Regions from separate parts of the Bradyrhizobium diazoefficiens genome, predicted to be linked through region 2. Evidence: predicted binding sites of a transcription regulator. Region 2 holds the regulator's gene; the other holds the start of a gene.

Region 1 (7,113 bases), 3.4 Mb from region 2:
CTGCCGCTGATCGTCGTCGTGGCCGTCAATCTCACGATGTCTCTCGCGGTGCTGCCGCGGCTGGACGTCGGCTATCTCGCCGAGCAGCGTTTTGGCGAAACGTCGCTCGCCGCCGTCGCGGGTGTCTGGTCGGTCGCGGTCGCCCTGACCGCGGCGATCGTCACGACGATCGCGCTGAACTGGGCTCGCTTGCCGTCATTACGGCAGACCATGGATGCCGGCGCCAATGCGTCGGTGCTGCCGGCATTCAGTGTCGCGAGCCTGGTCGGATTTGGTGCGGTCGTGGCGGCGCTGCCGGCGTTCACGGTTGTGCGCGACTGGGTGCTTGCGATCGAAGGCGGCCCGCTGGTGTCGCTGGCGGTCGCGACCAACATTCTGGCGGCGCTGACCGGCTCGGCGTCGGGCGGCCTGACTATCGCGCTCGATGCGCTCGGTCAGACCTATGTCGAGCTCGCCGCGCGCACCGGCATCGACCTTGCGCTGATGCATCGTGTTGCGGTGATCGGTTCGGGGACGCTGGACATCCTGCCGCACAATGGCGCGGTAGTCAGCCTGCTCGCGATCTGCGGCCTGACCCATCGCGACAGCTATCTGGACATCGTGATGGTGGGTATCGTGACGTCGCTGCTGGCGCTGGTGGCCGTGATTGCGCTGGGAGACGCGCTGGGCTCGTTCTGAAGCGATTGACGCAGGCACGAAGGTTGCGTTGAATGCGGTCAACCGTCGGACGCAAAAACCGAGAAAGCCGGGTGGAAACGATGACGCCAATGAGGGCAACGCTGTGTGCTGGGCTTGTGGGGACGGCGGCGGCGCTGGGCGCGACCGGCGCGTTCGCGGCGACACTGGCCGAGGATGCGGATACCGTCTGCAAGGGTCTCGTCGGCGGCACCGATGCCGTCAAGATCGACGCCGCGACGTTTCAGGCCGCGTCTCAGCTCGCTATTGCCGAACGCGGACCGACGCCGTTGGGACGCATCACGCCGGCCAATCCCGCCTTCTGCAAGGTGCTCGGCCATATCGAGCCCGTCGATCCCAAGGCGCCGCCGGTGAAATTCCAGGTCAATCTGCCCGTCGAATGGAACGGGCGCTCGGTGCAATATGGCGGCGGTGGTTTTAACGGCGTGCTGATCACCGGCCTCGGTTTGCCGCCGGCCTATCCCTTCGACAAGCCGTCGCCGCTCGCGCGCGGCTTCGTCACCTACGGCACCGATTCCGGTCATGAGTCCAAGCCCGGCGAGCCGCCGCAGCTGTTCGCGCTGAATGACGAGGCGTTCGAGAATTTTGCCCATCGCGCCTACAAGAAGGTTCGCGATGCTGCGGTCGTGCTGATGCAGCGCGCCTACGGCAGGAAGCCGGACAAAATGTACTTCATGGGCTCGTCCGAAGGCGGCCGCGAAGGTCTCACCATAGCGCAGCGCTATCCCGACGATTTCGACGGAATCTTTGCGCGCGTACCCGTCATCAATTGGGTCGGCTTGCAGCATGCCGGTACCCGTTCCGGCCTCGTCACCATGGGCGAGGGCTGGATCAATCCGGCACAGGTCAAGCTCGTCGGCGATGCGGTGCGAGCGGCCTGCGACAAGGCGGACGGCTCCGACGACGCACTGATACAAAACCCTGTCGCTTGCAAGGCGGCGTTCAAGGTCGAGACATTGCGTTGCGCCGACGGCAAGAGCGGCGACCAGTGCCTCACCGACGCGCAAATCAAGGCCGTCGATACGCTGCATGCCACCTACAAATTCCCGTTCACGCTCGCCAACGGTCTCGACGACTATCCGGGCTGGGGCGTGTCGGGTGAGGATACGCCGGCGGTCGGGCCGACCGGCGGCTGGATGGCGTGGTGGCTCGGCGCCGCGCCGCCGGCGCAGCCGCCCGCGCCCAACAACGGCATCGCCTGGATCTATGGTGCCGGCGGCATGCAATATGTATTCGCGCGCGATCCCAAGCTCGACGTCACCACCTACAAGGTGGAGGACCACAAGGCGCGGCTGCTCGAGGTCTCGAGCCTGATGGATTCGACCGATCCCGATCTCGGCCGCTTCCGCGCCCGCGGCGGCCGGCTGATCATGCTCGAGCATATGGCGGACTATGCGCAGAGCCCCTATGCCGGCATCCGCTACTTCGAGAGCGTCGAGCGCAAGCTCGGCAAGGCCGAGACCGCGGAGTTCGCGCGGCTCTACACCGCGCCCGGCGTCGACCATGTCGGCTCCGGCGCGCCCGCCAATGTCGACATGCTGAGCGCGCTGGTCGACTGGGTGGAGAAGGGCACGGCGCCGGGCGACTTGGAAGTCAGCGAGCAGAAGGTCGAAGCGCCATCATTTGCCGTGACGCGCGCGATGCCGCTGTGTCGCTGGCCGGCTTGGCCGCACTACAAGTCCGGCCCTGTGACGGCGGCAGCGAGCTTCGCTTGCGCGCCGTAGGCGCAATGCGAACAGAGCATGATGGCGATGGATTTACCCCGCCGCCATGGCCTGTGCGCCGCCGAGCAATTGCGCGTTGAGCCGGCCGCCTGAGAACAGCATGTCGTCGAGCGCCTCGTCGATATCGGCTGACGTCACGGAGTTGCCGCCATCGCGCGCCAGGCTCGCCTGCGCCAGCCGCCGCATCAATTCCTTGATGAAAGCGCAACTCGTGCCCGCGCTGCGACGGGCCGCCTCAGTGATGACCGCGTCGTCGAGCGGCAACCCCTTGCCGTAGAGCCGGACCAGCTTGCCGCGGCTGGTCTCGTCAGGGAGCGGTACTTCGATCGCCTGATCGATGCGACCCGGGCGACCAGCAAGCGCGCCTTCGAGGTCCTCGGGCCGGTTCGTGGTCAGGACGAACAGGATGTCTGCATCCTCCTTCAGTCCGTCCATCTCGTTGAGGAGCTTGTTCAGCATGGATTCTTCACACGGCCCCATGTCGTCGCGATCGCGGGCGATGAGATCGACATCCTCGATCACCACCATCGACGGCTGCAGCAGCCGTGCCAGGCTCATATAGGCACCAAGAAGGCCGATCTGCTCGGCGGTGATGATCAGCGTCGTATGTCCGGGTAGGTGTGTCGCGAGATAGCGGATCGTATGGGTCTTGCCGGTGCCGGGCGGGCCGTACAGCAGGATGCCCTTGCGCGTCGACTGGCCAAGCCGGCGCAACTGTTCGCGGGTGCCGACGAAGGTCAGCACATTGCGGTCGAGCAGCCGCAAGGTTTGCTCCGGCAGGATCACTTCCTCGCGCGCGACCTGCGGCAATCGATGCACCGTGATGCCGCGCGACCGCCCGCGATAGTCGGAGTCGGCATCAAGCGACAGGATCTTGCCGCGATAGGTCCGTGCGGCGTGGACGGCCTCTTCCAACTCGCTGAAGCATTGCTGGACCAGGGCCGCACCTGCTGAGCCCGATGGCACCAGGATCTCGATCCGAATGCCCGGCTCGCGACTGTATTCGCGGTGGGCGCAGAGCAAAACCGCATAGCGGAGATGATCCTGCTCGCACAGCCATAGTCCATTATCCAGACACTTGACTGGACTCTTCTCGCCCACGTCGACGTCTGAATATTGCAGCGGGGCGATCGCGACCGCATAGCGGCCGCTCTGGAGGAGTCGCGAAATCGACAGCGTTTCGTAGCGCTGCTCCTCGTTCAGCCCGAACAACCGGGTGGCCTTGCCGAACAGCCGGTCGACCGCTGCCTGGACATCGACCCGCATGTGGCCAGGAAACTGGCGGATCGTGGTCACGAGTTTGCTGCGCGCCGTGGCGGCAAAGTGCCAATCAAGGACGTCGCAGGCAAAGTCGAAATTTTCTTCTTGTTCGTTCGAGGGCCCGTCCGCAGCCCGCATGCATTCGCCACACAGCCAGACCGCGCGGTTGCCGATCCGAACGTCCGTCTTCCCCTCAGGCTTGCCGCAGAGTTCGCAAGGAGTCTTGATCGCCTCAAGCGTGACCTGCAGCCGGTGGCCGGCCAGGCCGATGGATTGTTGTGTGGATTTGAAAAGGGCCTCGGCGACGGATTGCGGGTAAGGCCCGCAGATCGCCTTTTCCTTCTGCTCGATCTGAGTGATCAGTGCGGTCGCTTCACGCTCGGTCTTGCCGAAAACCTGACGGAGCAGATCCATCACGAATTGGTCCGGCGTATCGTCATCATTGTGAATAACGAGCTGGGTCGGCTGGCTCTCGCTCCGCATACTGTTCATCACGAAAGGTCTCCGGGACAATCTATGATAGAATAGAACGAATAGGGAACATAAAACCAAGCGGCCGTCAAGCGTGACGTCCGCGACAAATTGCAGTTGGACGCGAGGTCTAATGCGCGCCACCCCCGCCGCCGGCCGTCTTCACGCGCCGCGTCAGCAGCACGGGGCTCCCTTTTGACAATCCGATCCGTGTCGACTATGTATTTCGCATGCGAAATAAAGCGGACGCAGCGAGGCATCATCGGCTGATCTATCTGCTGAACGTCGCGCAACGGCGCTTGCAGCGCTGGATGGCGGCGCAGCCCTCAAGCGAGGTGACGCCGGCGCAGGCGGGGCTGCTGTTCATCCTCGGCAAGCAGGATGGCGTCCTGATGGGCGAGGCGGGCGCGGCGCTCGATATGGGGCCGGCCGGCATTTCCGGCCTGGTCGATCGCAGCGCTGCGGCGAGGCTGGTCGAGCGGCGGGCCGATCGCGAGGACGGCCGCGCCTGGCGCGTATGGCTAACGCCGAAGGGCCGCGCCGTGCTGGTGCAGGCGAAGACCGACGCGGCCGCGGTCAACGCGGCGCTGACGGAAGGATTTACCAGCGCGGAGATCGACGTCGTCGCGCGCTGGCTGACGAGCATTCAGGACAAGTTTCCAAGAGATCTGACAAGAGACCCAGAGAAATAGCAGGAGAGAACCATGACCGAGCATGTCCGGATCGAGAACCAGGATGGAATTCTCACGATCACGCTGGCGCGCCCTGACAAGAAGAACGCGCTGACGGATGCGATGTACGGCAAGCTCGCCGACACCATCGAATCCGCCGAGTTCGATCCGTCCGCGCGCGTACTGTTGATCCGCGGCGAGGGTGACATGTTCACCGCCGGCAATGATGTCGGCGAGTTTGCGGCCGTGGCGTCAGGCAAGTCCGAAGGCAGCCGTAACGTCGGCCGTTTCATCCAGTCGCTGGCGCGTTGCACCCGCCCGCTGATCGCGGCCGTGCAAGGCCGCGCCGTTGGCATTGGCACCACGATGCTCCTGCATTGCGACCTCGTCGTGCTCGCCGACAACGCGCAATTGTCGACGCCTTTCGTCGGTCTCGCGCTCGTGCCGGAGGCCGCGTCGAGCCTGCTGATGCCGGCGCGCATCGGTTATGCCCGCGCCTATGAGATGTTTGCGCTCGGTGAGACCGTGCCGGCCAAGGCCGCGCTGGAATGGGGCCTGGTCAACCGCGTGGTGCCGCTCGACAAGCTCGACGCCGAGGCGCTTGCGCTCGCCCAGCGTCTGGCCCGACAGCCGGCCGGTGCGCTCACCGCGACCAAGAAGCTGATGCGCAACGGCGAGGCGCTGGTGGCGCAGATGCTGGCGGAGGGCGAGCAATTCGGGCAGCGCCTGCGCACGGCGGAGGCGCGTGAGGCGTTTACCGCCTTTGCAGAGCGCCGCCCGCCGGATTTCACGAAGGTTTCGTGACGCCGCGGCCTGGTTAAGGGTCTGGCAAATCGGGAATTCCCCTCATTTGACTAAAACCTTAACCGAACATTGGCATGTCGCGGTGCAAGGTGGCCTCTCTTGGAAGAGCAGGCCCCTGACCCATGGCAATGTTTAAGAAATCGGTAAGTTCGCTTCTCCTGGTGTTGATGGCCTTGCTGGCGGCCGGTGCGCTCGCCAGCACGGCGATCCAGATGGTCGGGGCCTTCGGCCGCTACAGCGACAGTCTCGAGACCGCGCGGCTCGCCGCCGCCGACAAGGCGATCTTCCACGGCGTATTGTCGCTGCGCAACAATCGCGGCGACGCCCAGAGCGCGCTGCTCGGCGACGACGACCCACGCGCAAAGCTTGCCGAGGCCGAGAAGGCGGAGCAGGGTGGCTATGAAGGCGTCAGCGCCGCAATGGCCAGCGTCGCCTTCGCGCGGCGCGACGAGCTTGCGAGCACACTGAAGCAGCGCTGGGGCGAGGCCGCGCCGCAGTTCCAGTTGTTCTACGACGAAGCCAAACGTCCGCGCGCCGAGCGCAAGATCGAGCGGACCAATTCCTGGTACGACGCCGTCACCAAAGTCATCGAGACCGCGAACCTCGCCTCTACCGCGGTGTCGAACCGCGCCTGGATGGACGATCCCTTCATCGCCCGCATGATCCAGGTCCGCCGTCTCGCCTGGCAGGTGCGCGACCGCTATGGAATCCATTGTTCGGCGCTGCGCTCGAACGTCAACAGCAGCAAGCCGCTCGACGACGTTCAGAAGCGCACGGTGGCGCAATGGGACGGCACAATTGCCTCCGGCTGGTCCGGCATGGCCGAATTGCTGGCTGCGCCGGACGTGACGGCGGAATTGGTCACCGCGGCGAAGGACGCGCAGGCCAAGACCGACGGCGTCCTCAAGCAGATCGGCGATCTCACCAAGAATTTTGACGGCAGCGGCAAACCGGCGATGGCCGCCTCGGAATGGAACACGCTGTGCCAGTCGCCGTTCCCGCTGATCGTTGCTGTTGCAACCAAGGCGCTCGACCAATCGATCGCGCGCGCCGAGACGGTGCAGGCGAAGGCGCTGACCAATCTCGTGATCCAGTCGCTTGCCTTCCTGCTGGCACTCGCCGTGACGCTCGCCGGCGTGTACGTCGTGCGCAATCGCCTGATGCGCCCGGTGCGCGCCATTCTCGACGCCATCGCACGGATCAGCGCCCGTGACTATGCGACGCCGGTTCCGCAATCCCGATATCCCGACGAGTTCGGCACCATGGCCGCCGCGCTCGAAAGCCTGCGCGAGAGCGCGGCGACCGCGGAACGTCTGGGCCGGGAGCGCGAATCACAGCAGGCGCTGCAGCTCGCCCGCTCCGGTACCGTCGACGACGCGTGCCGAAGTTTCGACGACGCCGTGCAGGCGGTGATCCACAGCGTCGCCGCGTCGACCAAGGAGCTCGATGCCACCGCGACCGAAGTGCGCACGCTGGTGTCGGAATCG
Region 2 (7,113 bases):
TGATCGTGCTTGCGGTCGCGCCGGAGGCGCTGGTGCATCCGAGCTTCCAGATGTCCTTTGCGGCAACGCTTGGGCTTGTGGCGCTGGTGCAGATCGGCATGCCGAACCTGTTCGCATCTCCCGATCATTCGACGACTGCGCGCATCGCCCTGTGGGGCGGTCGCGAGATCGCGATGTTGTTCATGGCCTCGATGATCGCGGGGCTCGCGACCACGCCCTATGCCGCCTTCCATTTCCACCGCGTCACGCCCTACGGCGTGCTCGCCAATCTCGGCGCGATGCCGGTGGTGTCGGCGCTGGTGATGCCTGCTGGACTGCTGGGATTGCTCGCGGCCCCGTTCGGGCTCGACGGTGTGTTCTGGTGGCTGATGGGAATCGGGATCGACTGGATGGTGGCGGTGTCGCGCTGGGTCGCCGCGCTGCCCGGCGCGATCGGGCACATCGCCGCCTTCGGCACCGCGCCGCTGATCGCTGCGAGCCTCGGCCTGATCCTGATGGGCCTGCTGCGCACGCCGCTGCGCTGGTCGGGCGCCTTCGTCCTCATGGCGGCAACCGTCTGGGGTCTGTCGGTCCGGCAACCCGACATCCTTATCGCCGGTGACGGCCAGAGCGTCGCGGTGCGGGGCAGGGACGGGCAGCTGCATCTGATGAGGACCAACAAGGACAATTTCCTGATCAAGGAGTGGCTCGCGGCGGACGCCGACCCGCGCGATGCGGCCAGCGCCTCGCTCAGTAAAGGCGTGTCGTGTGACGAGTCCGGCTGCGTGACGCCACTCGCCGACGGCCGGATGATTGCGCAGGCGCTGCGCATCGACGCGCTGAACGACGATTGCAGCCGCGCGGCACTGGTGGTGACGTCAAGGCCCGCGCCGCCGGATTGCGGTGCCATGGTGGTCGATCGGCCGCGTCTCGCGCGCCAGGGCGCGCTGGCGCTGACGCAGCGTGGCGACGGTTTTGCGATTGCGGCGGTGAAGTCGAGGGGTGCAAACCGCCCCTGGTCGCCGGCGGCGGCCGGCGATGGAGATTTCGAACGGACCCTCATGCCAAGGTCGGCGGCTCCGCGCGCCAAAGACGCAACGCCGTCAGAGGCCGACCTTCAGGCCGAGGACTGAGGTCGACCTATCAGCCGATCGGCAGACGCGGGGACGTCGAGTGGCTGTCGGCGATGACATGCGGCTTGTGCTCGCGCTCGCCGAGCGGCTGCGTCACGGGCAGCTGCAGCACGGTTGCACGCTGGCCTTCCACGAGCTGCGTCACCAGCACGTATTTGCCGTCGGGGAATTCGATCGCGTCGTGATGACGATCAGGAACGTGCGGATCGACCTTGCCGAACTTGCCGACGCGCGAGTTGACGGTGCGCGTCCAGATCCAGCGATTATCGTAGCGGACGTTGTCGGCGAAGGCGAGCTCCGTTCCCGGCAGCAGGCAGACCGCAACTGACATGTCGGCTTCGGAAGCGAAGCCGCGCGTCGAGGTGCCACGGAACGTTGTCGTGACGATCGTCTCGCCAACCTCTGCGGGACGGGTCGCGACGGCATGCAGGCTATAGTCACACATCGGGTGCTCCTCAATCGGGATAGAGCACCGCGCCTCTTCTGAGGCGCAGGCCTCTATCAGAGTGGAAGCCTGTGATCATATGCGATGTTGGGGGCAAATCTGCGGCTTGGATCCGCAAGCCGCCATCACAATATCTTTTTCAAATACGTGAGGAACAAAGCCTGCTCTCATGCATTTGGAGAGCCGTTCGGTCAACGGCCTGCGGGCGCTGACCAGCCCGCATACGGCCAGGCCGGCGGGGTGGGCCGTGTGACGGCGTTGCGGGCATCGCGGAATTGTTCGTTCGTTGCCTGCGGAGCTTTGTGGGCGTGATGCGGCTTTTGTGCCGCGAAGGCTTGCGACGCTGATGCTGCGATCAGCGCCATCGTGACAGTGCTCAATACGAGCTTGCGCATGGTGGCCTCCTCGGTCTTCTTAAAGGCCTGCGAAGCGATGCGTGCTTCGTTGCGGCGTGCCGAGGATGTAGCGCTGGAGAGGGGGCCGGATAATCTGTGCAAAACCAGAAAGACTATCCAGCCGGAGCGGACAATCGTCCGCTCCAATCGTTGATGGTGGTCGTCGATTGCGACGCGCTCAGTACTTGACGCGCTCAGTACTTGCGGTACAGCCCGATCAGCTTGCCCTGGATCTTGACCCGGTTGGGCGGCAGGATGCGGACCTCATAGGCCGCATTCGCCGGCTCGAGCGCGATCGAGGCGCCACGGCGGCGGAAACGCTTCAAGGTTGCTTCCTCGTCGTCGATCAGGGCGACGACGATGTCGCCGGTGTCGGCGCTCTCGTTGCGCTGGATCAGCGCCATGTCGCCATCGAGAATGCCGGCTTCCACCATTGAGTCGCCACGCACTTCGAGCGCGTAATGCTCGCCCGAGCCGAGCATGTCGGGCGGGACGCTGATGGTGTGGCTGCGGGTCTGCAACGCCTCGATCGGCGTACCGGCCGCGATCCGGCCCATCACGGGCACCGCAACGGGACGCTCACCCTCGTCGGCGGGCGGGCTCGACGTCGTGCGTACCTTGCCGAGATTGCCTTCGATGACGCTCGGCGTGAAGCCGCGGCGGCTGCCGGCGGCGGCCTGGAGCTCAGGCAGCTTGATCACCTCGATGGCGCGGGCGCGGTTGGGCAGGCGCCGGATGAAGCCGCGCTCCTCGAGCGCAGTGATCAGGCGATGGATGCCCGATTTCGAGCGCAGATCGAGCGCGTCCTTCATCTCGTCGAAGGAGGGCGGCACGCCGCTTTCCTTCAGGCGCTCGCTGATGAACCGCAGGAGCTCGTATTGTTTGCGCGTTAACATCTCGACCAAAATCCCCCGGTTGATGTCGTTCGATTCCGAGACGTGAATTCGGCAATAAGCCGCTGCACGCTCGAAACAAATCATGAACGGACACTATATGTTCGATACATGTTCCGCAACTGCTTAATTTACCGTGAACGCGACAAAGTTCGCGGAACGGTTGCGAACGAAGCGCTCAAACGGGCAGTCGCAGCACCTCGCAGGGCGCTCCCGCTTCGGCCTTCGGTGCGAACGGTTCGCGCACGAGAAGTGCCTGTGCCGCAGCGAGATTCGCAAGCAGCGAGGAGTCCTGGCGATTGACGGGAAGGGCGATCAGCGTGCCGTCATCACGCACATCGAGGCGGGCGCGCAGATAATCCTCGCGCTGGTCATTGGCGCCGACGTCGCGGCCGAGCACGGCGCGTTCGCGGCGGTGATGAACCATCGAACGGCCCGACAACGCGCGAATCAGCGGCACCATGAACAGGAAGCCGCAAACATAGGATGACACGGGATTGCCGGGCAGGCCGATCACGCGCATCGCCCCGAGCTGCCCGTTCATCATCGGCTTGCCCGGCCGCATCGCGATCTTCCAGAACGCCATCGACGTGCCTTCGTCGCGGAGCGCCTGCTGCACCAGATCGTGGTCGCCGACCGAGGCACCGCCCGTGGTGATCAGGATGTCGGCGCCGGATTCGCGCGCGCGGCGGATGCCGGCGGTGGTGGCGGCAAGCGTGTCGGCCGCAATCCCGAGGTCGATGGTGTCAGCCCCCTCGCTGCGGGCGAGCGCATGCAAGGCGTAGCCATTGGAATAGACGATCTGGCCATGGCCGGGCGTGGCGCCCGGCATCACCAGCTCGTCGCCGGTGGCGAGAATCGCGACCTTTGGACGACGCTGGACGCTAAGGTGCGGGTGGTTCATGCCGGCGGCGAGCGCGAGGTCGCGCTCGGTGAGCCGGGCGCCCTTGTGCAGCAGCACGTCACTCTCGGAGAAATCGATGCCGGCCGGCCGAATGTGCCGCCCGGTGACGGCTGCCTCCTTGATCGCGATGCGCTCGCCATCGGCGACGGTATCCTCCTGGATCACGACTGCATCAGCGCCGTCGGGAACGACGCCACCAGTGAAGATCCGGACCGCTTCGCCGGCGCCGACAGTTCCCGCAAACGGACGGCCGGCAGCGACCTCGCCAATGACGGCGAGCTGCGTGTCAATCCTGGCCGCATCGGCCGCGCGGACGGCATAGCCATCCATCGCCGACATCGCCTGCGGCGGCTGCGTCCGCCGCGCCGCGACGTCGCGCGCAAGCACGCGATGGAAGGCCGCGTCGAGCGCGACCGATTCCTCGGGCAGCGGCTCCGCACCCGCGAGCACGGCAGCGAGCGCATCGGAAACCGGCATGAGGGCCACGGGTGAAAGCTCCTGCTTGGGCAACGCAACGATCACGTTACGGCAAGCGTTCTAGCCGAGTGCGGGCGCCGAGGCAAAATGGCCGCCGCCTTTGACGATCTCCAGCGGGAAAGCGGCTTCGGCGCGCGTGAGATCGTAGCGCTCGCGCATGGCTTCCAAGTTTCGCTGAGGCGCCGCGCCGGGTATCACGACGGCGTTATAGGATTTCCCCTTGCCGAGCTTCCGTCTTCAGCGACGTCGGGCGCCTGGGGACTCTGATCGCTGTCGGGCATCGGATCGGCCTGGGCTTTCAGGTCGGCGGCCTTGCTCATCAGCTTGGCGGAAAGCTCGGAATCCGAGGTGGTCTTGGCGAATTTGACCAGCAGCGAGGCCTGCTTGGTGAGGTAGGTTTTGCCCAACACGATGATACGTCCGTTCGTTCGTAGACTTCCCAACGGACTCTAGAGTCCGGAAGCGGGCATTCCGTTCCCGGAACTCTGTACAAAAATGCACAGAGTGGTTTCCTCATTTCCGGATGCAATTGTTCTGGAATCGGCGGTCAGATCCCCAGCGCCTTCAGTGCGATGCCGACGTCGCGGGGCGAGGTGACATGCACCGCCATCAGCCCGCGGGCGCGGGCGCCTTCGACGTTCGCGGCGAGGTCATCGAAGAACACGATCCGGTTCGCGGGTACCCCCATCGCGGCGACGACGTGGTCGAAAGCTTCCGCATCCGGTTTGCGCAGGCCGATGCTGGAGGACAGATACAGCTCGCGGAAATGGCCGAGCAGATCTGCATACTCTTTCGAGAAATGATCCACGTGCGGGCGGTTGGTGTTGGAGAAGGCATAGAGCGGCATCTGCTTCGCCGCGCGCGGCAGCAATTCCGCGATGTCGGGCATCTCGCCGGCGAAGATCGCGTTCCATCCCTCCAGAAATTGCGCATCCGAAATGCCGATGCCGAGCGATGAGCGCAGCGACTGGAAATAGTCCTCGTCGCTGATCTTGCCGACCTCGTGCAGCTGGTAAGCCTCGCTGTCACGCTCATAGCGCGCCACGATGGCCTCGGGCTCGAGGCCTGCATGTCCCGCCCAGCAGGCGATCGCCCGGGAGAAATCGATATCGAGCACCACGCGCCCGAGATCGAACAGAAGCGCGTCCGCGCTGCCGGGAGAGAGAGATGTCATTGCGTCCTGTCTCGTCAGTATCGATAGGGCTCGTGGTCGAACAGCGGGAATGCGCTGAATACGCTCGGCGCATTGGTGGCAGTGGCCTGGTGCAGGCAGGATGTGTTGACCTCGGCGAACGAGGTGGCGCCCAGGAGGCCGAGGCAGCGCAGCACCTCGTCCTCGAGCAGCTCGAGCATCCGCGTCACGCCGGTCTCGCCGGCCGCCGCCAGGGCCCAGCACTGCAGCCGGCCGATGCCGACGAGGTCGGCGCCCGCCGCGATCGCCTTGACGATATCCGTGCCGCGGCAGATGCCGCCATCCACCATGATCTTGGCGCGGCCCTTCACGGCGTCGACGATCTCGGGCAGCACATGCATGGCGCCGCGGCCGTGATCGAGCTGGCGGCCGCCGTGATTGGAGACGTAAATCCACTCGACCCCGTGATCGACCGCGATCTGCGCGTCCTCGGCGGTGGCGATGCCCTTGAGGATCAGCGGTATCCTGAACTTGTCCTTGACCATCTTCACGGTCCGCCACTCCAGGCCCTTCTGGTAGTCGCCGCCGGTGGCGCGCAGGCGGCTTTCGCGAACGTAGCGCTTGGCGATGTCACGCTCACGACGGCTGTAATGGGCGGTGTCGACGGTCAGGCAGAAGGCGGCATAATTGGCCTTCTCGGCGCGGCTGACGACGTCGGCCACGAACGCGTCATCGCCGCGGACATAGAGCTGGTACATGCGCAGCGCATCGGGGGCGGCTTCGGCGGTCTTCTCCAGGCCGGGCTCGGACACCGAGCTTAGCATATGTGAGGCGCCGAAGGTGCCAGCCGCGCGTGCGACACTGGCGGCTCCATGCGGATCGAAGATTTCCAGCGCACCGACGGGGGCGAGCACGACGGGTAAGCGCATCTTGCGGCCGAACTGCTCGACCGAGCCGGAGACCTTGCGCACGTCGCGCAGCACGCGCGGGCGGAAAGCGATCTCGTCCAGGGCCATACGGTTGCGGCGCATCGTGGTTTCGGTCTCGGCGGCGCCGGCGATGTAGTCCCAGGCGTTCTGGTTGAGGTTGGAACGCGCCTTCCGGATGAATTCGTGCAGGTTCTGGAACGGCTCATTGCTGGCGCCGAGTTCGACGTTCCGTTCCGGCCGGAGTGCTTCGTTCATTGTTGTCCTCCCGAGAATTTGAAGCCTTATGTCATCGGGTATCTCGTCCGGCCCTCCAAAACCATCCTAAAATCGCATAGCTGCGAAGCGTGGCTCGGCCGATCGATTCCCGCCTTGGCGGCGATGGTTTCGGAACGTTGCCAAAGGTTTAGGCCAGGGCGAAGGGATTTTTGCAGTATACCCGCGGGCGTGGCAGCCCGGCCTTGAAGAAACCTGAATAGTATTGTGAGAACCGGGCTGGATCGCCATTTGCGCGGCGTCCTGTCCCAAGCGAAAAGGCCAACCATTCCATGCGGAAAACCCTGCTGTTCCCCCTGGGCGCGCTCACCGGAGCATGCCTGACCCTCCTCGTATCCGGTCCGCAGGGCGGACTATGGGCGGCTCGGGCGGCAGCGGGCGCGGATGATGCCTATTCCCAGCTCAATTTGTTCGGAGAGGTCTTCGAGCGGGTGAAGGCGAGCTATGTCGAGAGGCCCGACAATTCCAAGCTGATCGAAGGCGCGATCACCGGCATGGTGACCTCGCTCGATCCGCATTCGCGCTACATGAACGACAAGGCCTGGACCGAGAT

Evidence for each region. The regulator LexA, encoded in region 2, represses DNA repair genes until DNA is damaged. The targets are predictions, from matches to a motif close to TGTTCNNNNTGTGTTCNG.
Region 1: the regulator LexA is predicted to act here: its motif matches at 4,206-4,223, upstream of JJC00_RS35245 (ATP-dependent Clp protease adaptor ClpS).

Annotation. Positions count from the first base shown of each region.
Region 1 is NZ_CP067102.1:7,550,451-7,557,563, reverse strand. Features, by position in the region: gene JJC00_RS35255 (GntP family permease) at 1-678, shown strand, start outside; gene JJC00_RS35250 (tannase/feruloyl esterase family alpha/beta hydrolase) at 759-2,420, shown strand; gene JJC00_RS35245 (ATP-dependent Clp protease adaptor ClpS) at 2,454-4,172, opposite strand; gene JJC00_RS35240 (MarR family winged helix-turn-helix transcriptional regulator) at 4,382-4,843, shown strand; gene JJC00_RS35235 (enoyl-CoA hydratase) at 4,856-5,626, shown strand; gene JJC00_RS35230 (methyl-accepting chemotaxis protein) at 5,749-7,113, shown strand, end outside.
Region 2 is NZ_CP067102.1:4,180,549-4,187,661, forward strand. Features, by position in the region: gene JJC00_RS19460 (ComEC/Rec2 family competence protein) at 1-1,112, shown strand, start outside; gene JJC00_RS19465 (hypothetical protein) at 1,123-1,557, opposite strand; gene JJC00_RS19470 (hypothetical protein) at 1,749-1,952, opposite strand; gene lexA (transcriptional repressor LexA) at 2,147-2,848, opposite strand; gene JJC00_RS19480 (molybdopterin molybdotransferase MoeA) at 3,024-4,235, opposite strand; gene JJC00_RS19485 (hypothetical protein) at 4,421-4,636, opposite strand; gene JJC00_RS19490 (HAD family hydrolase) at 4,774-5,400, opposite strand; gene JJC00_RS19495 (alpha-hydroxy acid oxidase) at 5,415-6,542, opposite strand; gene JJC00_RS19500 (S41 family peptidase) at 6,833-7,113, shown strand, end outside.